Regions from separate parts of the Streptomyces sp. f51 genome, predicted to be linked through region 1. Evidence: riboswitches for the same ligand, from Rfam matches in the RefSeq annotation. Region 1 holds a riboswitch; each other region holds the start of a gene.
The links. A riboswitch is a leader RNA that binds a small molecule or an ion and turns the genes downstream of it on or off. The one in region 1 is predicted to bind S-adenosylmethionine.

Region 1 (7,732 bases):
CAACCCGCGCTGGCGGGAGGTGCGCGGACCCGGGGACATCCTCGACTTCGCCGGCGACGGGCCGGTGGTGGTCAAGCCGGCGAACCGGCAGGCGAGCGTCGGCGTGCAGGTGCTGGACTCGGTCGACGCCACCACCGCGGCCGGGGCCTGGGAGCGGACCTCGTCGGCTGCCGAGTACGAGCAGGTGCCCGACCGGCCGCTGGACTGGCGGTTCCTGGCCGAGGAACGGCTGGAAGGCCCCGAGTTCAGCGTCGAGGCGCTGGTACGCGAGGGCGAGATCGTCTTCGAGAACGTCACCGCCAAGACGGTGATCCCGGGACCGTATCCGGTCGAGCTCGGCCATCTGCTGCCCGCACCGCTCGACCAGGAGACGCGGACCGCGTTCGGGACGGCCCTGAGGGCGCTGGTCTCCGCCGTCGGATTCGGGACCGGCATCCTGCACGCGGAGTGGATCCTCACGGAGTCGGGCCCGACGCTGGTCGAGTGCGCCGGCCGGTGCCCCGGCGACTATCTGATCGACCTCATCGACCTGGCCTACGACACCAGGATCAGGCTGACCCTCATCGACCTGCTGGCCGGGCGCCCCGTCGAACTGCCCCGGTCCTCCCGACGGACCTCGGCGATCCGCTTCCTCGCCGCGGAGCCGGGCACGGTGACCGAGGTCGGCGGAGAAGAGACCGCGAAGGCCCTGCCCGGAGTACGGGCCGTTGAGGTGGACGTCGAGGCGGGCCAGGAGGTCCGGCCCTGGGCGTCCTCCTGGGACCGTGCTGGCCACGTCATCGCCACCGGGCCCGACGCGGACACCACCCGCCGCCACGTCGTCGCCGCCGTCGCCGCCGTCCGTATCGCAACCGAGTGAGGGATCACATGTCTGCTCTGTGGCAGCGCATCCGCGGACTGCGCGGATCCATGCCAGGCGGCCCGGTGGGAACACGGCTGGCGGTGATGGCGATGATCGACGCGGTGGGCACCGGCGCCTTCCTGGCCGTGTCCGTGCCCTTCATCACCCGGGCGGTCCACCTGTCCGAACGCAACCTCGGCTTCGGCCTGGGCCTGTCCGCGGCCATCGCCCTGGGCACGGCGATCCCGATCGGGATCCTGGCCGACCGCATCGGCCCGAAGAAGGTCCTGGTCGGGGTGAGCCTGTGGCGCGCCGCCTGCTTCGTGGTGTACCCGTTCGTCCAGAACCTGTGGCAGTTCCTGACCGTGGTGTGCCTGCTCGGCCTCGTGGACAAGGCCGCGGCACCGATGGAACAGGCCCTGGTCGGGCAGGCCGTGCCGACCACGGAACGGGTCAAGGTCGTCGCGATCCTCCGGTCCATGCGCAACGTCGGCTTCACCGTCGGCGCCCTGCTGGGCGGGGTCGGGCTGCTGATCGGCACCCGGGCCGGTTACACCGTGATCCTGTTGCTCAACGCCGCCTCGTTCGCGGTGCTCGCGACGGTGGCGTCCCGGCTGCCGCTGCTCAACGCACCGACGGGGAACCTTCGCCGGAGGTTCTCGGTCGGCGTACTGCGCGACGGATCGTTCCTCTCGTTCGCCGGGATCAACGCGATCCTCACCATGCACATGACTCTGCTGAGCATCGGCATACCGCTGTGGATCGTGGGACACACCGATGTCTCCGCCGCGCTGATCTCCCCGCTCGTCGCGGTCAACACCGTGCTCGCGGTGCTCCTGCAGGTGCGGGCGAGCCGGGGGACCGACGACATCCCAGGTGCGGCACGGGCCCTGGTGCGCGCCGGCGTCTCCCTCGCTGCCTGCTGTCTGCTGCTCGTCACGGCACCGAGGCTGCCGGTCGTACTCGCCGTCGGCGCGCTGGTGCTGGCCATGATCGCGCTGACGGGAGGCGAGTTGTGGCAGTCCGCCGGAGGCTGGGGCGGCTCGTATCTGCTCGCGGCACCGGGCCAGGAGGGCGTCTATCTCTCGGTCTTCTGGCTCGGGGTCGCCGTGCAGCAGATCGCGGCACCGATCCTGGTCAGCCTGATCGTCACGGTCGGCGCCGCGGGATGGGTCGCGCTGGCCGCGCTGTTCGCCGCGAGCGGCCTTGCCGCTCCCGCGATCGGCCGGTGGGCGCAGGCGGAGGCGGCGAAACGGCCGCGGCAGGACCCGAGTCTGGCCGAGGCCACCTGAAACACCTGTATCGGCAACATTTATACCGACACCACAGATACCGGCACCACCTGTATCGACAATACCCTGGGAGAGAAATGTCTGTTCCGCTGTATGTTCCGCCGGGCGGGGGAGAGTTCGTCGACATCCGGGACACGAAAAGGACGTACCTGAAGCTCACCACACCGGATTCCGAGGGGGAGTTCGGATTCTTCGAGCATCACATGGCTCCCGAGGCCAAGGGCGCCAGTCCGCATGTGCACAAGAAGTCCACGGAGATGTTCTACGTGGTGCGTGGTGAGATCGAGTTCACGATCGGCGACCGGAAGGTGGTGGGCGAACCGGGCGCGTTCGCCTACGTTCCCAAGGGGGAGCCGCACGGTTTCACGAACCGGGGCAAGGAGGACGCCACTCTGCTGATCATGTTCTATCCGATCTACGATCGCGAGGACTATTTCCGCGGTCTGGGGCGTCTCACGGCCAACGGGCGAAACCCGAGCCTGGAGGAATTGCAGGAACACATGGCCAGGTACGACCAGTTCATGGTCTGATCCGCGCCTGATCGTCCACACGGGAACGGGGCCCGGCGGCGCGTCACGCCGCCGGGCCCCGATGCGCTCTTTCGTGCCGTCAGCCGGCCGCGTCGATGCGGGCCCGGAAGCGCAGGTTCAACTCCTTGACCTGCTGGGCCAGTTCCGGGACCGGGCCGGCGGTCTCCAGGCCGGGGACGACGTCCCGGATGGACAACGGGCTCAGGGGCGAGGTGATGGGCACGCCCCACTCGGCCTTCCAGTCCCGGGCCTGCTGGGACGAGCTCGCGTACACGATGCGGCCCAGCCCGACCCAGCCGTGCGCGGCCGCGCACATCGGGCAGTGCTCTCCCGAGGTGTACACGGTCGCCGTGGCCCGTTCCTCGGGGCTCAGGTTGGTCGCGGCCCAGCGGGCGAGTTCGAACTCGGGGTGCCGGGTCGGGTCCCCGGTGCTGGACTCGCGGTTGCGGTCCTCGGCCAGGACCTTGCCGTCCGCGTCGGTCAGCAGCGAGCCGAACGGCCAGTCACCGGCGTCGACGGCCTCGGCCGCGAGGTCCAGGCAGCGGCGGAGATGGACCAGGTCGGCCGCGCTGACGGCGGAGGACCGGCCGGTGTCACCGGCGTCGGGGCTGTCGCCGTGGTGAGTGTCGTGGGTGTTGGGGGCCACCGTGGCTCCGTCTCTGTGGGCGTGGGCGTGGGCGTGGGGTGTGGGCTATGCCAGGTGGGCGGCCACGGTGGCCAGCGCCTGCCACGCCACCTCGGGCCTGAGGGTCTCGTCCGGGTCGCCGTTGTAGGGGTCGAGGACCACCGTGCCGGCACCGGCGAGGCGCAACTGCTCGATGTCGTCGAGGACCTGCTCGATGGTGCCCTCGCCGGCCCGGCGGTCCGGATGGTCGACCGGCTTCGGCGTGAGCCGGAGAACGATGCGCGGCGCCAGATCGGGCGCGGGCTGCCCGAGTTCGGCGGCGATGCCCTTCAGGCGGTCCACCGCGTCACGGAACCACGGCATGGTGAACCGGAGCGGGTGCCACGGCAGGCCGAGGCGGGCCGCCCGGCGCAGTCCCGCGTCGCTGTTGCCGCCGATCCAGATGGGGATCTGCCCGCTCCGGTAGTCCGCCTCGTCCGCCCACGCGGTGCGCAGGGTCTCCAGCAGTTCGTCGGTGAGCGCGCCACGCCGCTCGAAGGGAACGCCGAGCGCGTCGAATTCCTCCCTGGCCCAGCCGACACCGACCCCGAGGATCAGCCGGCCGCCGGAAAGCTGGTCCAGGTTGGCGGCCATTCGCGCGACGAGCAGGGGATGCCGGTAGGGCGCGATGAGAACCGTGGTGCCCAGCTTTACCCGGGTCGTTAAACCGGCCAGCCAGGAGAGCGTCGTAAAAGGATCGTAGAACGGGGCGGGATACTGTTTCGCGACATCCGATGTGATGGCCACGTGGTCGGAGACCATCAAGAGGTCGAAACCGAGGCCTTCCACCGTCCTGGCCCAACGGGAAAGGGTTTCCGGGTCGGTGCCGGGTCCGAAATTGGGGACGTTGACGCCTATCTGCATGGCTGAACCCTAGCAACCGCTCACCATGGGTGGTCAGTTGGTTCTCACGCTTTTCCGGCCGCAGTTTACGCTTCTCTTCTGAAGGTCCGGTCCCGCGCAATATGATTGCAATGTGACGGCCCATCAGATTGCAATCATATCGCTTGCCGCGCGCCCTTGACGCCGGGGGAACCGGGAATCTACGGTGAGCGCGAGCTACGAGTTCCGGTGATCAAGCCCTGGCTGGCCGGACGGCAACCCTCGACGCAGTGGGGTGCCCCAGGTGAAGGCTCGGCGGATCTTTCCTGTTCTGCAAGTGCGTTCCCATCGGTCCGAGGGCCGACGACATTCCCGGGAGGACAGCGTGCCAACGGCCCTTGTGCTGTGCTCCCGGCGCCACGTCGATCTGCTGCTGGTCTGCAGCTGTCTCTGTCACGGCTGACCGGCACCCACACTCCACCTCCTTCACACGACAGCGCGCTCGGCATGCCCTGCCTGCCGAAGCCCCTTCGTGCACCCCACCATGCGGAAGCAGAGACCAGCCATGGCACAGCACGACACCACCAGACCCGTCCGGACCCTCGGCGCGATATCGCTCGGCACGGCGTTCCTGGTGGCCCTGACCGGCTGCACGAGCAGCAAGGGCTCCACCGGCTCCGCGGAAGCGGGGATCACCGTCGGCACCACGGACCAGGTCACCGCCCTGGACCCCGCGGGCTCCTGGGACGCGGGTTCCGGCACCATCGAGAGCGAGGTCTACGCGACCCTGCTCAGCGTGAGGAACGGCGCCACGGAGGTCTCCCCGGACCTGGCCACCGGGATCGAGCTGACCGGCCCCAAGGAGTACACGGTCACGCTGAAGAAGGGCCTGAAGTTCGCCAACGGCCACGAACTGACGTCGTCCGACGTGAAGTTCAGCTTCGACCGCACCCTTAAGATCGCCGACGAGAACGGTCCCTCGTCCCTCCTGTACGACCTCGACTCCGTCGCCGCCCCGGCGCCGACCACCATCGTCTTCACCCTCAAGTCGGCCAACGACACGCTGTTCCCGCAGGTGCTGTCCACCGCCGCCGGCTACATCGTCGACGAACAGGTCTTCCCCGCGGACAAGATCCTCGACGACAAGTCGATCGTCGCGGGCAAACCGTGGAACGGCCCGTACGGCGTGCGCAGTTACGACAAGAACTCGTTGGTCTCCTTCACCGCCAACAGCGCCTACGGCGGCGGTCTGGGCGCCGCAAAGACCAAGAACATCCAGTTGAAGTACTACACCGACGCGAGCAACCTCAAGCTCGACGTCCAGCAGGGCACCGTCGACGCCGTCTACCGCACGCTCACCACCGCCGACCTCGACGACCTCTCCAAGAAGAAGGACATCAAGGTCCACACCGGCTCGGGCAACGGCATCCGCTACATCGTCTTCGACTTCCGGACCCAGCCGTACGGCACCAAGACCAAGAAGCCCGACAAGGCCAAGGCGCTGGCCGTACGCAAGGCCGTCGCCGACTCCGTGGACCGGGCCCAACTCGCGCAGCAGGTCTACAAGAACAGCTACCAGCCGCTGTACAGCTCCGTGCCCGACGGACTCACCGGCGCCACCGCCTCCTTCAAGTCGCTCTACGGTGACAAGAAGGGCGGCCCCGACCAGGCGGCCGCCGCCGCGCGCCTGAAGGCGGCGAAGGTGGCCACCCCGGTCACCCTCAGCCTCCAGTACAACAGCGACCACTACGGTTCCTCCTCGGCCGACGAGTACGCGCTGGTCAAGTCCCAGCTCGAGGCCACCGGACTGTTCAAGGTGAACCTCCAGTCCACCGAGTGGACCCAGTACGGCAAGGACCGCGTCAAGCACCTGTACCCGCTCTACCAACTGGGCTGGTATGCCGACTACCTGGACGCCGACAACTACCTCTCGCCCTTCTACTCGGCCAACAGCTGGGTCGCCAACGACTACTCCGACCCCGCCGTCCGTGAGCTGATCAAGAAGGAGGAGACGGAGACCGACACCGCCAGGCGCGCCGAACTGCTCAAGCAGGCACAGGACAAGGCCGCCGCCTCGGTGCCCCTGCTGCCGCTGCTCCAGGGCTCCACCGCGATCGTGACCCGCACCGACGTCAGCGGTGTGCCCGACGAGCTGAGCAGCGCGTACCAGTTCCGCTGGGCCGGGCTCGCGAAGAAGTGAGCACCCTGACCCAGGACGTCCCCGCCGCCGCCCCGGCAGGCGGCGCCGCGGGGTACGGACTCACCCGCTATCTGGTGGTCCGCTTCCTCCTCATCATCCCCACCGTGCTCGTCCTCGTCAGCCTGGTCTTCTTCCTGATGCGCGCCACCGGAGACCCGATCAGCGCCGCCTTCGGCGACCGGCTCACCCCGGACCAGCTCCAGGCCAAACTGCACCAGGCGGCCTACGACCGGCCGCTGCTCACCCAGTACCTCGACTACCTCAGGTCCCTGACCACTGGCGACTTCGGTCACACCGTCACCGACAACCAGCCGGTGACCCACGTCCTGGGCACCTACGGCGCCGCCACCGCCGAACTCGCCATCAACGCACTCGTCGTGGCCCTCGTCGTCGGCGTCCCCCTCGGCCTGGTGGCGGCCGCGCACCGGGATCGCGCGCCCGACGCGGCGCTGCGGCTGTTCGCCGTCCTCACCTACGCCACCCCCGTGTTCTTCGTGGGACTGCTGCTGAAACTGGTCTTCGCGATCCGGCTCGGCTGGCTCCCCGCGTCCGGCCGGGCCAGCACCGACGTCCAGCTCTTCCTCCAGGACCAGTCCAGCACGACAGGGCTCTACCTCATCGACGCCCTGAGGAGCGGCGACGGGGCGGCCGTCGTCGATGTCCTCAAGCACGCGGTCCTGCCCGCCGTGGCGCTGGGTCTGCTCGTCGCCGGCATCATCCTGCGACTGGTCCGCACCAACCTGATCGGCACCCTTTCCGCCGACTACGTGGAGGCCGCCAGGTCCCGGGGCGTGTCGCCCCTCCGTCTGATCACCCGGCACGCGGCCCGGCCCGCCCTGATCCCCGTCGTCACCGTCCTCGGACTCCAGGTCGCCGGACTGCTCGGCGGAGCGGTGCTCACCGAGACCACCTTCGAGTGGAAGGGACTCGGCTACGAACTCGCCCACTACCTGACGGTGCGTGACTTCCCGGCCGTGCAGGGCATCGTGGCCCTGTTCGCCGTCGTCGTGGCGGTGACGAACTTCCTCGTCGACATCCTCGCGGCCCTCATCGATCCCCGAGTGAGGTACTGAGCCGTGGCACAGCTTCTCCTCCGCCGCCGGACACCCCTGCCGCAGCGCCTGCGCATGCGGCTGCGGACCGGCGGCGCAGTGCAGCGCGCCATGCTGCTCACCGGCGCGGTCCTCACGGCGCTCTTCCTCCTCGCGGCGCTCCTCGGCCCGCTGCTCGCCCCGCACGGCTACGCCCAACTCCAGAACGAGTCGGGTCTGTTCGGATCACAGCAGCACCCGAGCGGAGCCCATCCGCTGGGCACCACCATCGCCGGGTACGACGTCCTGTCCCGCACGGTGTGGGGAGCCAGGACCGCGCTGGAGATCATCC
Region 2 (7,732 bases), 7.9 Mb from region 1:
GTCGCCCGGTATCGGGGTCGGCGGGTTCTGAAGCCGAGCCGTCGGCCGGTTCCGGGCGGAGGGGCCTTGCGGTCTTCGGCCGGGACCGGGGCCGCCGGGGGCACTGCGTGCCGTCGACCCTGCCTTGCCTGTCCTCCTGGCTCGGCGCACGCTGGGGGCATGGGAGCTCGCGACGGGCCCACGCTCATCACCTCTGTCCAGCGGGCCTTCCGCCTGCTGGAGGCGGTGAGCGCGCACGAGACCGGCGCGCCCGCCAAACAGCTGGCCCGTGAGACCGAGCTTCCGCTCGCCACCGCCTACCACCTGCTGCGGACCCTCGTCCACGACGGATACATCCGCAAGCTGGACGACGGCGGCTTCATCCTGGGCGACAAGATGCAGACGCTCCAGACCCAGGGCCGGGGGCAGGCGCTGCTCAGCCGGGTCCGTCCCACTCTCGCCGCCCTGCGCGACGAACTCGCCTCGGCCGCCTACCTCACCTTCTACGAGGAGGGCGAGATCAGGGTCGCCGAGATCGTCGACGGGCCCCGGGCACCCCGGGTCGACCTCTGGGTCGGATTCGAGGACGCCGGCCACGCCACCGCTCTCGGCAAGTCCGTACTGCGGGAACTCGACGAGGAGTCCCGCAACGACTACCTCGCCCGGCACACACTCGCCGACCTCACCCCGCGGACCATCACCAGCCGGCCGGAACTGCTCCGGCGCCTGGCCACGTCGCCCGTGGCCCCTGCGGTCACGGACCTGGAGGAGTACGCTCTCGGAACGGTCTGCGTCGCCGTACCCGTCTACAGCGGGGACACGCTCGGTTCGCTCGGCGTCTCGCTCCCCGCGGAGCGGCTGCCCCGGCTCCGTGAAGTGGTGACGAAGCTGATCCCGACCGCGAACCGCGTGACCAGGGGCCTGTCGCTCACTATTTGAAATCTCCGTGCTTGTGGATCACGTCTCGAACGTCTTTCCTAGACCAACCGGACATTTCAGGGATGAACCCAGGTGAGGACTGCGGACGAGAATGAGTCGGGCCCGAGAGCACACTGGCGAGCACTGGCTGAAACGGACGTTCGGGAACCGAGGATCCGGTTCCTGGGCGGCGGCCCGCAAGCGCGCCGCCCACCTCGCCTTCGGCACATCGGTGCTGCCCTTACTGATCGTCGGCGCCATCGTGCTCGTCGACCTGGCGGGCCGGGCGGGCATCCTCTGGCTGCCGCTGCTGGCCGCGGGACCCGCGCTGGCGGCCACCACCAGCCGGCCGTACGGGGTTCTCTGCGTCGGCTTCCTGGCCTCGGTGCTGAGCGCGGTGCTGGGCATACGGGACGGCGTTCCGGGCGGCGAGCTCGTGGCCGTCCTGTCCGCGCTGGCGTCCGTCACCCTGGCGAGCGTCCTGGCCAGCGCCCTGCGCTGGCGCCGGGAGCGGGTCCTCGCGGCCGTACGCTCGGTCGCCGAGGCGGCGCAGCACGCGCTCCTCGCGCCCATTCCGTCGAACGTCGGCCCGTTCCAGGTGGCCGTGCGCTACAGCGCCGCCGCGGCCGAGGCCCGGATCGGCGGCGACCTGTACGCGCTGGTGCCCACACCGCACGGCGTCAGGATGATCATCGGTGACGTCCGGGGCAAGGGGCTGCCGGCCGTCGGTACGGCCGCGCTCGTGCTCGGTGTCTTCCGTGAGGCCGCCTACGACGAACCCGACCTTCTCGCCGTGGTCGCCAGGATCGAACGGAGCCTGGCGCGCAACCTGGGCTTCGACGACTTCGTCACCGCCGTGGTCGCCGGCTACCCCGAGCCGGGCCGGCTGGAGGTCGTCAACTGCGGACACGCTCCTCCGCTGCATGTCCGCGCGTCCGGCACCGTCGTGTCGGTCGACCCCGTCGATCCCGCTCCTCCGCTCGGGCTGCGGGCCCTGACGGGGGAGTCCCCGAGCCTCCAGGTGCTGCCGCTGGCCGACGGCGACCAGCTCCTGCTGTACACCGACGGCGTCACCGAGGCCCGCGACCACGGCCGCGAGTTCTACGCCCTCGCCCAAGGGCTGGCACGGCATGTGTCCGACGAACCGGCCACCACGCTCGCCGCGCTCGACGCCGAGCTCCAGGCCCATGTGGGCGGGCGTCTGCACGACGACGCGGCGCTGCTGCTGCTGCGCAAGCCGGTCCCCGCCGAACCGGTGACCGCGGTCGGCGCGGGCACCCCTCCCGCGGTCGCCGGGGTGGGCTGCGGCGGGGGCCCGGAATAGTCGTGCGGGTGAGGGGGGTGGGCGACTGAGGTCGCTCACCCCCCTTCCGCGTGTCCAGGCGTGCGACGGCGCACGCCTGGAGGGGCCCGGGTCAGTGCCGGGCGAACTGGAGCCGGGTCGGCTGCACCGCGTCGGGACGCAGCGCGATGCCCTCGACGGTCAGGCGTTCTCCGTAGATGTCGGTGATCCTGACGGTGCCGCCGCATCCGCCGCCGTCCTCCGCGAGGAAATAGTTGTAGGCGGTGCGTGGAAGCGGCCGCCATCCGCCGCCGCTGCGCAGTTCGAGCCGGGCGACCGGATTCCTGTGCCCGATGACCTGGAGCGCGCACCAGTAGCGGCTGGACCCGGTCTTGTAGCGCAGCGCGACCGTACCGGCGGTGCCGGGGCTCAGCAGCTTCCAGGTGATCGGGATGCGGCCGGCCGAGAGGTTCGCGAGCCGGGCGAACGCCTGCGCGCTGAGGTCGAGCTGCCCGGGAGCGCAGCCCGTCGGGCATTCATTGGTGATCAGGACCGTGACGGTGGCGCCGCCGGCCGCGCGGACCAGCACGTACGCCCCGCACGCCTTGGACGTCTCGTAGTCGGTGTGGTTCATCGCTGCGGTCAGGACGTCGTCGCCCGGACCGTAGGAGCAGGAGCCGTCCCCTTTCCCGGCGTCGTACGTGGTCGCCACTCCTCGGTAGCCGACCCCCGGGCGGATCCGTCCCGCCAGGGAAGCGGCCGTCGCCGCGGCCCGCGGTGCGTCCGAGGCCGACGGCCGCGCCGACGTGGCGGAAGGGCGGGCCGTCACGGACGGGGAGAGCGTGGGATCGGGCGACCGCCCGGCCGTGGGGGACGTCGATCCGGACGCGGTCGCCCGGCCCGGATCCGGGGTCTGCCGGGAACCGCCGGCCGTCGAGGCGGCGGGATGCCCGGCCGTGTCGGCGGAGTGGGCGCCGGGACGGAACGCCACGACCAGACAGACCAGGGCCCCCGCCGTGACCAGCGCGACCAGGGCGGCGCTCCGCGGCCTCGGCCGGCGTCCGCGCCGCCCTGCGGATCGGCTCGTTTGCTTCATGCGCATCCGTTCTCCACCCGCGCGGGACCGAGCGGGACTCGTCGCATGTCTACTACGGACCACGTGTTGACGGGGTCACGTCCAACGAATCCGACGGATCTCGTTCCGCGGCGGGCGTCAGGCCTCCGCCGCCAGGGGCACCGCCTCGGTGCCGGGCCTGAAGGCGGGGTGGTCGCCGAGACGGCGTACGTAGTCCACGAGCCGGGGACGCGCGCCGAGGACCTCCGGGCAGCCAAGACCGGTGAGCGCCACCCAGACGTCGACGTCCGCCGCCGTGAGCCCGTCGCCCAGGACGTAGGGGTGCCCGGCGAGTTGGCAGTCGAGCAGGTCGAGGGCCGCCGCGAGCTCCGAGGGCCGGGCGGACGGGGTGACATCGCGCTCCAGCAGATCGCGGAGGGCTTCGATGTCGGCGGTGAGGGACGGAGGGCAGAGCGTGGAGGGGCAGGTCGTGGTGTGGCCGGAGAGCAGCCCCGCCAGGTCGCGGAGGATGTCGGGCGTGTGGTTGCTGACGATGCGTCCGCTCCAGCGGTCGCACAGCGCGGGCGCGGTCAGCGGCCCGTCGAAGTGATGCTCGGTGGCCTCGTAGGCTCGGCGCAGCGAAGCGAAGGCGTCGGGGGTGCGCACGGGGTCCACGAGGAGCGTGGTGGCGACCGAGTCCGACAGCCCGAGCAGCCCGAGCGTGATGGCGATGCGCAGCGAGTGCGGACAACTCCGCGACAGATACAGCTCGTAGCGGTGCGGAGCCGGGTAGAAGCCGCCGGCCAGGCCCACGCCGATGCGGCTGTCGACACGGCGGGGGAGGACGGAGGGCGCGGCCGCCGGCGTGAGCCGAAGGACCGAGGGCAGCGAAGTCTGCTCACAGGGACGGGCGTTGGCGGAACTGGACGTGCGCGAAGCTGTCTCGGGCATGACTCTCCCTGGGGGAAGAAGGAAGCCACCGCCGCTTTGTGGGCACCGGCGGCCGGGATGCGGATTGACTGCGCCTGTCGCACCGGTCCGGATCGGACGGACCGGTCGCGGATCAGTAGGCGCTGGAGACACGCAACAGATCGATGTGCAGGCGCCTCGTCAAGCCGTTCCTTGGCATTCCCACCGGTCCCCACCTCAGGGCTCGCGAGACGCGAGACCACGCTTGTCCCGCCGCACCGGCGGAACCCGGTCGTCACCCGGGGCACCCCGTCGCGGTGGAAGGGTTGCCTGTCAGCGGGCCGGGGCCGATGACCTCCGGAGCGGACGGAACCGCACCGAGGGCGCTGACAATCGTGACCGTCCATGTCAGTCTCGGGGCGCCCTGTTGTGCCGTCAAGAAGGCCGACAACACGGTCTCACCTGGTGGTCACCCGCATTGACATTCTTTTCGGGACGGGCCTAACGTGCGGCCCACAACGGGATGCCTTTTCGGCCGGAGAAGAAATGGTGACGGCGATGCACACAGCTGACGGGACGGCCGCATGGCGGCGCACCGGTCGCGATGTGCTCTGCGCCGACCGCTCCGTGGACCTGCTGCGCGTCAACAGCGCCCTGTGTACGGGCATGTGTCGCCCCATCAGCCAGGGCTGACGGTTCCTCCGAGTCTCTGACGACCGCCGCTGTCGCGGCGCGTCCCCTCACCTGTCCAGCACCCGTTTCGCGTGCGGCCGCGCACCGCCTCGTACCGAGCGTCTCCTTTCTCGGCACGGCGTCGCCGCCTGCGCGGATCCGGGGTGTCCGAATCCGCTGGAGCTCTCCATGAGTCAACTCCCAGGCAGCGCCGTGTCCTTCGGGCCGGCGACGCCGACCGAGGCGATCCCCCGCACCGACGACCCCGCCGCCCCCGCACCTCTGGCGGCTCAGCGGGTCCTTCCGCTCCGGCGCCCCGGCCGCTGGATCGTCACCGCCGTGGTGCTCGTGCTGGTCGCCCAGATCGTCCACGGCCTGGTGACCAACCCCTTCTACCAGTGGGACCGCTTCCAGTACTGGTTCCTGCGCCCGACCATTCTCGACGGTCTGCTGATCACCCTCGAAGTCACCCTCTACAGCGCCCTGCTGGGCCTGCTCGGCGGCATTCTCCTGGCCCTGGCCAGGCTCTCCCGGAGTCCGGTGCTCCGCGCGGTGAGCTGGGTCTACACCTGGCTCTTCCGTTCGGTACCCCTCATCGTGGTCCTGCTCTTCCTCTACAACTTCAGCGCGCTGTACCAGACGCTGAGCGTAGGCGTTCCGTTCGGTCCCGCCTTCTTCACCTTCGACGAGTCCCGCCTGGCCACCGACATGGCCGTCGCCGTCGTCGGACTGAGTCTGAACGAAGCGGCGTACGCCTCCGAAGTGGTACGCGGCGGTCTTCTCTCCGTGGACCAGGGGCAGCACGAAGCCGCCTCCGCCCTCGGCCTGCCGAAGCGGTACCAGTTCGCGAGGATCGTCTTCCCGCAGGCGCTGCGCTCCATCACCCCCAACTACGTCAACCAGCTCATCGGTCTGATCAAGGGCACCTCGCTCGTCTTCTACGTGTCCCTGCTGGACCTGTTCGGATCCGTGCAGAGCATGGGCAGCACCTACCCCGGCGACATCGTGCCGCTGCTCCTCGTCGCCACCGCCTGGTACCTGATCCTCACGAGCGTCGTGTCCGTCATCCAGTTCTACGTCGAGCGGTACTACTCGCGGGGCGCGCTGCGCACCCTGCCGCCGACCCCGTTGCAGAAGGTACGAAGCGGTCTGCGCGAAGCGCGGGCCCGGGTCCGCAGGGAGACGGCGATATGACCGGCGTGACGAGCGAGACGCGGCCCGCGGCGGTCGAGGTGCACGACGTCCACAAGTGGTACGGCATCCAACAGGTACTGAACGGCGTGGAGTTGACCGTACGGCCCGGCGAGGTCACGGTGATCCTGGGGCCGTCGGGCTCGGGGAAGTCCACCCTCCTGCGCGTGATCAACCACTTGGAGAAGCCCGAGGTCGGCCATGTGAGCCTGAACGGCGAACTCATCGGTGTACGCCGGCACGGCGACCGGCTCAAGGAGCTGAGCGAGCGGGTCATCCTGGCCCAGCGCAGCCGCATCGGGTTCGTCTTCCAGAACTTCAACCTCTTCCCTCATCTGACCGTGCTGGACAACGTGGCCGCCGCCCCGGTGGCGACCGGCAGGCTGTCCAGGCCCGGAGCGCGGGAGCTGGCCCGCGAGCTGCTCGCACGGGTGGGTCTCGCCGACAAGGCCAACGCCTACCCACGGCAGTTGTCGGGCGGTCAGCAGCAGCGTGTGGCCATCGCCCGCGCCCTGGCCCTGCGGCCCGGGGTCATCCTCTTCGACGAACCGACGTCCGCCCTGGACCCCGAACTGGTCGGCGAGGTCCTCGCCGTCATCAAGGACCTGGCCCACAGCGGCACCACGCTCGTGATCGTCACCCATGAGATCGGCTTCGCCCGTGAGATCGCCGACCGGGTGGTGTTCATGGACGGCGGGCGGATCGTCGAACAGGGACCGCCCGAGCAGGTGCTCGACCATCCGCGGGAAGCGCGCACCAGAGAGTTCCTGAGCAAGGTGCTCTGACCGCTCCCGCCAGGACGCCCCGCGCGACACCGCTCGACGGGCGCTCCCTCGTGCTGCCTTCCTCCACCCACAGCGGGGCAGCCCCCCGATTCCGCGGCCCGCCCGGGCCGCTCCCCCACACTCCTCACCGCACACCCGAAAAGGAAAGCCATGCGCACCCTCGGCCTGAACAGCAGGACCCTCCGCGGCGTCGCCGCGACCGCCGCCGTCGCCTCCCTCGCCGCCTCTCTCGCCGCCTGCGGCGCGGACAGCGACGCCGCCACCCGGACGCGGACCGACGCGACCGGAACGGTGACGGTGGGCGCCCTGTCCAACGGCGCCGCCAAGGAGACCGCACTCAAGGTGTCCGAGGTCAAGTCCATCAGTGCCGAACTGCCCAAGTCGGTGGCGAAGAAGGGCACGTTGGTGGTGGGCATCGGCGCGCTGCCCGCCGGATCACCGCCGTTGAACTTCGTCGGCTCGGACCAGAAGACGCTCACCGGCAGCGAACCCGACCTCGGCAAACTCGTCGCCGCGGTCCTCGGGCTGAAGCCGGAGGTGAAGAACTCGACCTGGGAGAACCTCTTCGTCGGCATCGACAGCGGCAAGGTCGACGTGGCCTTCTCCAATGTCACCGACACCGAGGAGCGCAAGAGAAAGTACGAGTTCGCCTCCTACCGGCAGGACAACCTCGCCTTCGAGGTCCCGAAGAAGAGCACGTGGAACTTCGCCGGCGACTACCGGAACCTCGCGGGCAGGACCGTCGCGGTGGGCGCCGGCACGAACCAGGAGAAGATCCTCCTGGAGTGGAAGGCGAAGCTCGCCAAGGAGGGCAAGAAGCTCACCGTCAAGTACTACCAGGACAACAACGCCACGGCCCTCGCCCTGAACAGCGGCAAGATCGACGCCTCCTTCGGCCCCAACCCCGCCGTCGCCTACCACGTCACCCAGAACGCCAAGTCC
Region 3 (7,732 bases), 4.7 Mb from region 1:
CGCGGTGCCCGCGCGGGCCGCTGTGATCCGGGCCACGCCCAGCCCCCGGCGTACTCGCGTCCGCCGCCGGAGCCGGGCCGGGGAACGCCCGAGGGCGGCACCCTCCCCTGGGGGAAGGTGCCGCCCTCGGAACGTCAGGACGGTGATCGACCGGGGTCGATCAGAAGTCCATGTCACCGCCCGGCATGCCGCCCGGAGCGGCCGCGGAGGCCTTCTCCGGCTTGTCGGCGATGACGGCCTCGGTGGTCAGGAACAGCGCGGCGATGGAGGCGGCGTTCTGAAGAGCGGAACGGGTCACCTTCGCCGGGTCGATGATGCCTTCGGCGATCATGTCGACGTACTCGCCGGTCGCGGCGTTCAGGCCGTGGCCGACGGGAAGGTTGCGCACCTTCTCGACGATGACGCCACCCTCCAGGCCACCGTTGACGGCGATCTGCTTGAGCGGGGCCTCAAGGGCCAGACGCACGGCGTTGGCGCCGGTCGCCTCGTCGCCCGTGAGCTCCAGCTTCTCGAAGACCGAGGAGGCCTGGAGCAGGGCCACGCCACCACCGGCGACGATGCCCTCCTCGACGGCCGCCTTCGCGTTGCGAACGGCGTCCTCGATGCGGTGCTTGCGCTCCTTGAGCTCGACCTCGGTGGCGGCACCGGCCTTGATGACGGCCACGCCGCCGGCCAGCTTCGCCAGACGCTCCTGGAGCTTCTCGCGGTCGTAGTCCGAGTCCGAGTTCTCGATCTCGGCACGGATCTGGTTCACACGGCCGGCGACCTGGTCGGCGGAGCCGGAGCCGTCGACGATCGTGGTCTCGTCCTTGGTGATGACGACCTTGCGGGCGCGGCCCAGCAGGTCCAGACCCGCGTTCTCCAGCTTGAGGCCGACCTCCTCGGAGATGACCTCGCCGCCCGTGAGGATGGCGATGTCGCCGAGCATGGCCTTGCGGCGGTCACCGAAGCCCGGGGCCTTGACGGCGACGGACTTGAAGGTGCCACGGATCTTGTTGACGACCAGGGTCGACAGGGCCTCGCCCTCGACGTCCTCGGCGATGATCAGCAGCGGCTTGCCCGACTGCATGACCTTCTCCAGGAGCGGGAGCAGGTCCTTGACGGAACCGATCTTGGAGTTGGCGATCAGGATGTACGGGTCGTCGAGCGACGCCTCCATACGCTCCATGTCGGTGGCGAAGTACGCCGAGATGTAGCCCTTGTCGAAGCGCATACCCTCGGTGAGCTCCAGCTCCAGACCGAAGGTCTGGGACTCCTCGACGGTGATGACGCCTTCCTTGCCGACCTTGTCCATCGCCTCGGCGATGAGCTCGCCGATCTGGGTGTCGGCGGCGGAGATGGAGGCCGTGGAAGCGATCTGCTCCTTGGTCTCGACATCCTTCGCCTGCTCGAGCAGGGCACCGGAGACGGCCTCGACGGCCTTCTCGATACCGCGCTTGAGCGCCATCGGGTTGGCGCCGGCGGCGACGTTGCGCAGGCCCTCGCGGACGAGCGCCTGGGCGAGGACGGTCGCCGTGGTCGTACCGTCACCGGCGACGTCGTCCGTCTTCTTGGCGACTTCCTTGACCAGCTCGGCGCCGATCTTCTCGTACGGGTCCTCGAGCTCGATCTCCTTGGCGATGGAAACACCATCGTTGGTGATCGTGGGCGCGCCCCACTTCTTCTCGAGGACGACGTTACGGCCCTTGGGGCCGAGGGTGACCTTGACGGCGTCGGCGAGCTGGTTCATCCCGCGCTCGAGACCGCGCCGTGCCTCCTCGTCGAACGCGATGATCTTGGCCATGTGAAGTGGTCCTCCCGGACGGGGTGGATTGCTCCGGATCGCGCCCGCGCCCGCGACGGACGGCCCTCGAACCCTGTGGTTCCTTGCCCCACAGGCCCGTGAGCCTCGCCGGCCCGATCCAAGTTCTGTCACTCTCACTGGGAGAGTGCTAACGCCAATGATTAGCACTCGACCCCGCCGAGTGCAAGGTGCGCTCGCGAAGCGAGCCCCCTGGAAGCCTCCGGGGAACGCACGAGGGGCCCGCATCCCTGGTGGGATGCGGGCCCCTCGTGCGTGAGTTGAGTCGCTGGTCGTTCGCGCCCGGATCAGACGGCGAGTTTGACCATGTCCGCCTGCGGACCCTTCTGGCCCTGCGAGATCTCGAACTCCACTCGCTGACCCTCTTCAAGGGTGCGGTAGCCGTCCATCTGAATCGCGCTGTAGTGCACGAAGACGTCCGCACCACCGTCGACCGCGATGAAGCCGTACCCCTTCTCCGCGTTGAACCACTTGACGGTGCCCTGAGCCATGCCTAACTCCCCTATTACTGGCCCTTGCACAGATCCGCACTTCGCGGATCCGGGTCAGACCTCACCCCCCAAACGGTTGGGGGTGTGCGCCGGAACGCGTCGACCGCGGCTGAATGTATCTGTCCAACTGCCCTCTGCAACAGGTCAGTCGGACGAGAATTCTGGGCATGGCCGATCAATGATTTGCGGAGATTACGCGAGGATCCGGGGCAAGTCGGGCCCCACAAATGCCATAAAATGCCCAAAAAGGCGAGCCACTTTGGCTACTTCTTGTCGGCGCTCGAACAGCAACTCATATGCGTCCGGCATGAAACCAACATCGAAAGCGAACGGGCTTCCCCAACTCTAGCGCGTTCAACCCTACAGAATTGCCCCCTCCGCTTGTCTCGCGGAGGGGGCAATTCTGTGAACGCGATGTGTTCGGCATTACCGAGGGTAACGATCAGCCTCCGGCGACGGCCGGAATGATGGAGACGCCGGACCCCGCCGGGGTCGCGGTTTCCAGGCCCTGCTCGAAGCGAACGTCGTCGTCGTTGACGTACACGTTGACGAAACGGCGCAGCTTGCCCTGGTCGTCCAGGACGCGCGCGGCGATGCCCGTGTGGTTCTTCTCCAGGTCGCCGATGACCTCGGCGAGGGTCGCGCCCTCGGCCGACACCTCGGCGGCGCCACCGGTGTAGGTGCGCAGGATGGTGGGGATGCGGACGTTGACGCTCATGATGCGAGGCCAGCCTCTCGGAAGGAGTCCAGGTTCGGGCGGATGGTCGCGGTCAGCCCGGTGTCGGAGGCCACCGCGTCCAGGGTCTTGAGGCCGTCGCCGGTGTTCAGCACGACGGTGGTCAGCGTCGGGTCGAGGAGACCGTTCTCGATGAGCTTGCGGGTGACACCGACGGTCACCCCGCCGGCGGTCTCCGCGAAGATGCCCTCGGTGCGCGCGAGCAGCTTGATCGCGTCCACGATCTGCCCGTCGTTCACGTCCTCCACCGCGCCGCCGGTGCGCCGCGCGATGTCCAGGACGTACGGTCCGTCCGCCGGGTTGCCGATGGCGAGCGACTTGGCGATGGTGTCCGGCTTCTGCGGCCGTACGACGTCGTGGCCGGCCTTGTAGGCGACGGAGACCGGGGAGCAGCCCTCGGCCTGGGCGCCGAAGATCTTGTACGGCCTGTCCTCGACCAGCCCGAGCCTGATCAGCTCCTGGAGTCCCTTGTCGATCTTCGTGAGCTGGGAGCCGGAGGCGATCGGCACGACCAGCTGGTCGGGGAGCCTCCAGCCGAGCTGCTCGCAGATCTCGTACGCCAGGGTCTTGGAGCCCTCGGCGTAGTACGGCCGCAGGTTGACGTTGACGAAGCCCCAGCCCTCGCCGGCCGGGTCGCCGATCAGCTCGGAGCAGAAACGGTTCACGTCGTCGTAGTTGCCCTCGATGCCGACGAGCTCGCCGCCGTAGACCGCGGCCATGACGACCTTGCCCTGCTCCAGGTCGTGCGGGATGAACACGCAGGAACGGAAGCCGGCGCGGGCCGCCGCGGCGCCCACCGCTCCGGCGAGGTTGCCGGTGGAGGAGCAGGAGAGGGTGGTGAAGCCGAAGGCGCGGGCCGCTTCGAGGGCCTGGGCGACCACGCGGTCCTTGAAGGAGTGCGTCGGGTTGCCCGAGTCGTCCTTGACGAAGAGCTTTCCGGCGTCGACACCCAGCTCACGGGCCAGGTTGTCGGCCTGGACGAGCTTGGTCCAGCCCGGGTTGATGTTCGGCTTGTCCGCCACGTCCGCGGGGACGGGCAGCAGCGGCGCGTAGCGCCAGATGTTCGCGGGTCCCGCTTCGATCCGCTTGCGGAGTTCCTCGGTGTCGTACGCCGAGAAGTCGTAGGCGATCTCGAGCGGGCCGAAACACTCCTCGCAGGCGAAGACCGGGCCGAGCGGGACGCGGTGTCCGCACTCGCGGCAGGAAAGCGCCGCGGCCGGGCCGAGATCCACCGAGTCGGCGGAGTTCGTGGTGCTTGCAACTGTCTGCGCAGCCATGGAGGCGAGGCCCTTTCTCCTCATCTTCCTCACGGCGCACTTCGCCGTGAGACGGATTTGGCACCTTCCCGAGCCGGGAGCCTCGCGACGCGATCGACATCGATCGGTACGAGACCGGCTGGAGGGTTGCCGGGGCTTCATCGGGCCGTATCCCTCTGCCCCTCTGGATGAGCGGTATTTGATTGTTGAACTGTTGAACGCGATACGCGCCGACGATCCAGGACATGCGATGGTCATGCGCGTTGTTCAAGACTGTAACCGAAGGCCAGGACAGTTGAGATAGTCGTCCGAACCGCGAGACGAGCCAATCGATCTGCCGCTGGCCGCAGCGGGCACGCCGATGAGAGCGTGTGATCAGACAGTGAGGAGCCGCAGACGGTGCTGAGAGAAGTCGAGAGCTGGCTGAGCACACGCTCCTGGTCCGTGACCGACCGCCCGCTCCACAAGCTCATGGCAGCCAAACGCATCACCGGCTCGACCGTCAGTGTCGTGCTGCCCGCGCTCAACGAGGAGGAGACGGTCGGCGAGATCGTCTCGATCATCCGCCACGACCTGATGCAGCAGGTGCCCCTCGTCGACGAGATCGTCGTCGTCGACTCCGGCTCGACGGACCGCACCTCCGCGGTCGCCGCCGCCGCGGGCGCGCGGGTCGTGCACCGCGACGACATCCTCCCGCGGATACCGGCCGTGCCCGGCAAGGGCGAGGTGCTGTGGCGCTCGCTCCTCGTGACGAGCGGGGACATCGTCTGTTTCGTCGACGCGGACCTCAGGGAGTTCTCGTCCGACTTCGTCTCGGGGATCGTGGGCCCACTGCTCACCGAGCCGGGCGTCGACCTCGTCAAGGCCATGTACGACCGCCCGATGGCCGGCGGCGGCGGACAGGGCGGCCGGGTCACCGAGCTGATGGCCCGCCCCCTGCTGAACATGCACTGGCCGCAGCTCGCGGGCTTCGTCCAGCCCCTCGGCGGCGAGTACGCGGCCCGCCGCTCGCTGCTCGAACAGCTCCCCTTCCCCGTCGGCTACGGCGTCGAGCTGGGCATGCTCGTCGACGCCCTGCACCTCGTGGGCCTCGACGCCCTCGCCCAGGTCGACGTCGGGGTGCGCAAGCACCGCCACCAGGACGGCCAGGCGCTCGGCCGCATGGCCGCCGCGATCTACCGCACCGCGCAGCTCCGGCTCGCCCGCGGCCATCTGATCCGCCCCTCCCTCACCCAGTTCGAACGCGACCGGGACGGTTTCCGGCCGCGCACCTACTCCGTGGACACCGAGGAAAGGCCGCCGATGACCGAAATCTCCGAGTACCAGACGCGCAGAGCCGCGTAGTCCGGCGCCCGCGGCCGCGCATCGCATACGGCCGAAGGGCGCGTTTGAGCGTTTCGAGACGGGGCTAGGTTTCGAGGCATGGCTTCAATGCATGGTGCCCACAGGATCCTGGTCGCCTCCAACCGCGGCCCGGTCACCTACGAGGTACGGGAGGACGGCTCGCTGCACGCCCGGCGCGGCGGCGGCGGACTCGTCTCGGGCCTCTCGGCGATCGGGCCGGACGCGGGCGCCCTGTGGGTCTGCTCGGCCCTCGGCGACGGCGACCGGGAGGCGGTCGGGCGCGGGGTGGGCGAGGACGGCGTACGGATGCTCGCCATCGACGCGGACACGCACGCCGACGCGTACAACGGCATCGCCAACTCCGTGCTGTGGTTCGTCCACCACATGCTGTACCAGACCCCGCTGGAGCCGGTCTTCGACGCGGAGTTCCGGCGCCAGTGGGAGTCGTACCGCGCCTACAACCGGGCCTTCGCCGAGGCGCTGGCCGAGGACGCGGCCGAGGGCGCGGCCGTGCTGGTCCAGGACTACCACCTGTGCCTGGTGCCCGGGATGCTCCGCGAGCTGCGCCCCGACCTGCGCATCGGCCACTTCTCCCACACCCCCTGGGCACCCGAGGACTACTTCCGGATGCTCCCGGACGACATCCGCGCGGAGCTGATGGCGGGCATGCTCGGCGCCGACCGGGTGGCCTTCCTGACCTGGCGGTGGGCCACGGCGTTCATGCGCTGCGCGGAGCAGACCGAACCCGGCCGCTATGCCGCGCGGCCCTCGGGCGGTACCCCCGCGATCGAGCACCTGGACGGCGCCCGGCCGCCCGTGCGCGAGACCCGGGTCGGCGTGCACGGCCTCGGGGCGGACGCCGAGTTCCTGCGCGAGCGCTCGCACCGGGCGGACGTCGGGGAACGGATGGCCGCGCTGCGCGAGGAGATCGGCGCGGACCGCAGGACGATCGTGCGGGTCGACCGGACCGAGCTGTCGAAGAACATCGTCCGGGGGCTGCTGGCGTTCCGGCAGCTGCTCGACGACCACCCCGAGTGGCGCGAGCGGGTCGTCCACGTGGCCTTCGCCTATCCCTCGCGGCAGGACCTCGCGGTCTACCGGGACTACACGGCCGAGGTGCAGCGGCTCGCCGACGAGATCAACTCCGGGTACGGGACGCCCGGCTGGACCCCGGTGGTGCTGCATGTGAAGGACGACTTCGCGCGCTCGCTCGCCGCGTACCGGCTGGCCGACGTCGCCCTGGTCAACCCGATCAGGGACGGCATGAACCTCGTGGCCAAGGAGGTTCCGGTCGTCTCCGACGAGGGCTGCGCGCTGGTCCTGTCACGGGAGGCCGGGGCGTACGAGGAACTGGGCGAGGACGCGATCACCGTGAACCCGTACGACATCACGGGGACGGCACGGGCGCTCCACGAGGCACTCGGCATGCAGCCGGGGGAACGCGCGGAGCGCACCAAGCGCCTGGCCGCCGCGGCCACCGCGCTCCCCCCGGCCCAGTGGTTCCTGGACCAGCTCCATGCACTGGAGAGCTGAGGAGGAGCGGCGGGCGGCGGTCGCGGGTCCGGCCGGTGGGTGGGTCGGGGACGGGCCGGTGCATCAGCCCGTCGCCGTTGGATGAGGAGTGACTGTCGGTGGCGACGGGCATCGATGCACCGGCCCGCCCCCTCACGTCCCATTCCGGGTGCGGGTGCGTCGTCGTGACGGCGGGCCATCGATGCACCGGCCCGCCCCCTCGCGTCCCATTCCGGGTGCGGGTCCAGGGTCCAGACAGTTCCAGCCCCGGCCGGCGACGGTTCAGCCCCTCGGCCCGCCTTTCGGCCGCGGGGAGAATTCAGCCCCTCCGGCGTTTGAGGAGCGGGGTCCGGGGCGGAGCCCCGGGGGTGGCCCTCCCCCGGCCCGCCCTTTGAGTGCCGGGGAACATTCAGCCCCTCCGGCGATTGAGGAGCGGGGGTCCGGGGGCTGGCCCCCAGGTACGGGTCGGGTAGGGGCGGAGGGGGCGAAAACACGCCTGTTCCCGGCGCGGTCCGCCGGGCAACGAGCCCCCGGGTCAGCCGAGCGCGGCCGCGAGGGCGGCTAGGAGGCGGACGACCCCGGCGGGCCCGTC

Region 2: it holds a riboswitch for S-adenosylmethionine, as region 1 does, so the genes downstream of both, WJM95_RS00215 (cell envelope biogenesis protein OmpA) here and WJM95_RS34880 (ABC transporter substrate-binding protein) in region 1, are expected to answer to the same signal.
Region 3: it holds a riboswitch for S-adenosylmethionine, as region 1 does, so the genes downstream of both, thrC (threonine synthase) here and WJM95_RS34880 (ABC transporter substrate-binding protein) in region 1, are expected to answer to the same signal.

What each region holds. Positions count from the first base shown of each region.
Region 1 covers NZ_CP149798.1:7,994,861-8,002,592, forward strand. The annotation lists gene WJM95_RS34855 (ATP-grasp domain-containing protein) at 1-859, shown strand, start outside; gene WJM95_RS34860 (MFS transporter) at 868-2,133, shown strand; gene WJM95_RS34865 (cupin domain-containing protein) at 2,211-2,663, shown strand; gene WJM95_RS34870 (nucleoside deaminase) at 2,743-3,222, opposite strand; gene WJM95_RS34875 (LLM class flavin-dependent oxidoreductase) at 3,355-4,191, opposite strand; SAM riboswitch class IV at 4,385-4,495, shown strand; gene WJM95_RS34880 (ABC transporter substrate-binding protein) at 4,715-6,349, shown strand; gene WJM95_RS34885 (ABC transporter permease) at 6,346-7,422, shown strand; gene WJM95_RS34890 (ABC transporter permease) at 7,426-7,732, shown strand, end outside.
Region 2 covers NZ_CP149798.1:46,866-54,597, reverse strand. The annotation lists gene WJM95_RS00230 (IclR family transcriptional regulator C-terminal domain-containing protein) at 160-918, shown strand; gene WJM95_RS00225 (SpoIIE family protein phosphatase) at 1,010-2,221, shown strand; gene WJM95_RS00220 (expansin EXLX1 family cellulose-binding protein) at 2,313-3,275, opposite strand; gene WJM95_RS00215 (cell envelope biogenesis protein OmpA) at 3,393-4,184, opposite strand; SAM riboswitch class IV at 4,399-4,543, opposite strand; gene WJM95_RS00210 (hypothetical protein) at 4,701-4,835, shown strand; gene WJM95_RS00205 (amino acid ABC transporter permease) at 5,004-6,008, shown strand; gene WJM95_RS00200 (amino acid ABC transporter ATP-binding protein) at 6,005-6,790, shown strand; gene WJM95_RS00195 (ABC transporter substrate-binding protein) at 6,941-7,732, shown strand, end outside.
Region 3 covers NZ_CP149798.1:3,294,130-3,301,861, forward strand. The annotation lists gene groL (chaperonin GroEL) at 161-1,783, opposite strand; gene WJM95_RS14375 (cold-shock protein) at 2,089-2,292, opposite strand; gene WJM95_RS14380 (MoaD/ThiS family protein) at 2,735-3,010, opposite strand; gene thrC (threonine synthase) at 3,007-4,305, opposite strand; SAM riboswitch class I at 4,323-4,479, opposite strand; gene WJM95_RS14390 (glucosyl-3-phosphoglycerate synthase) at 4,684-5,628, shown strand; gene WJM95_RS14395 (trehalose-6-phosphate synthase) at 5,707-7,161, shown strand; gene otsB (trehalose-phosphatase) at 7,676-7,732, opposite strand, start outside.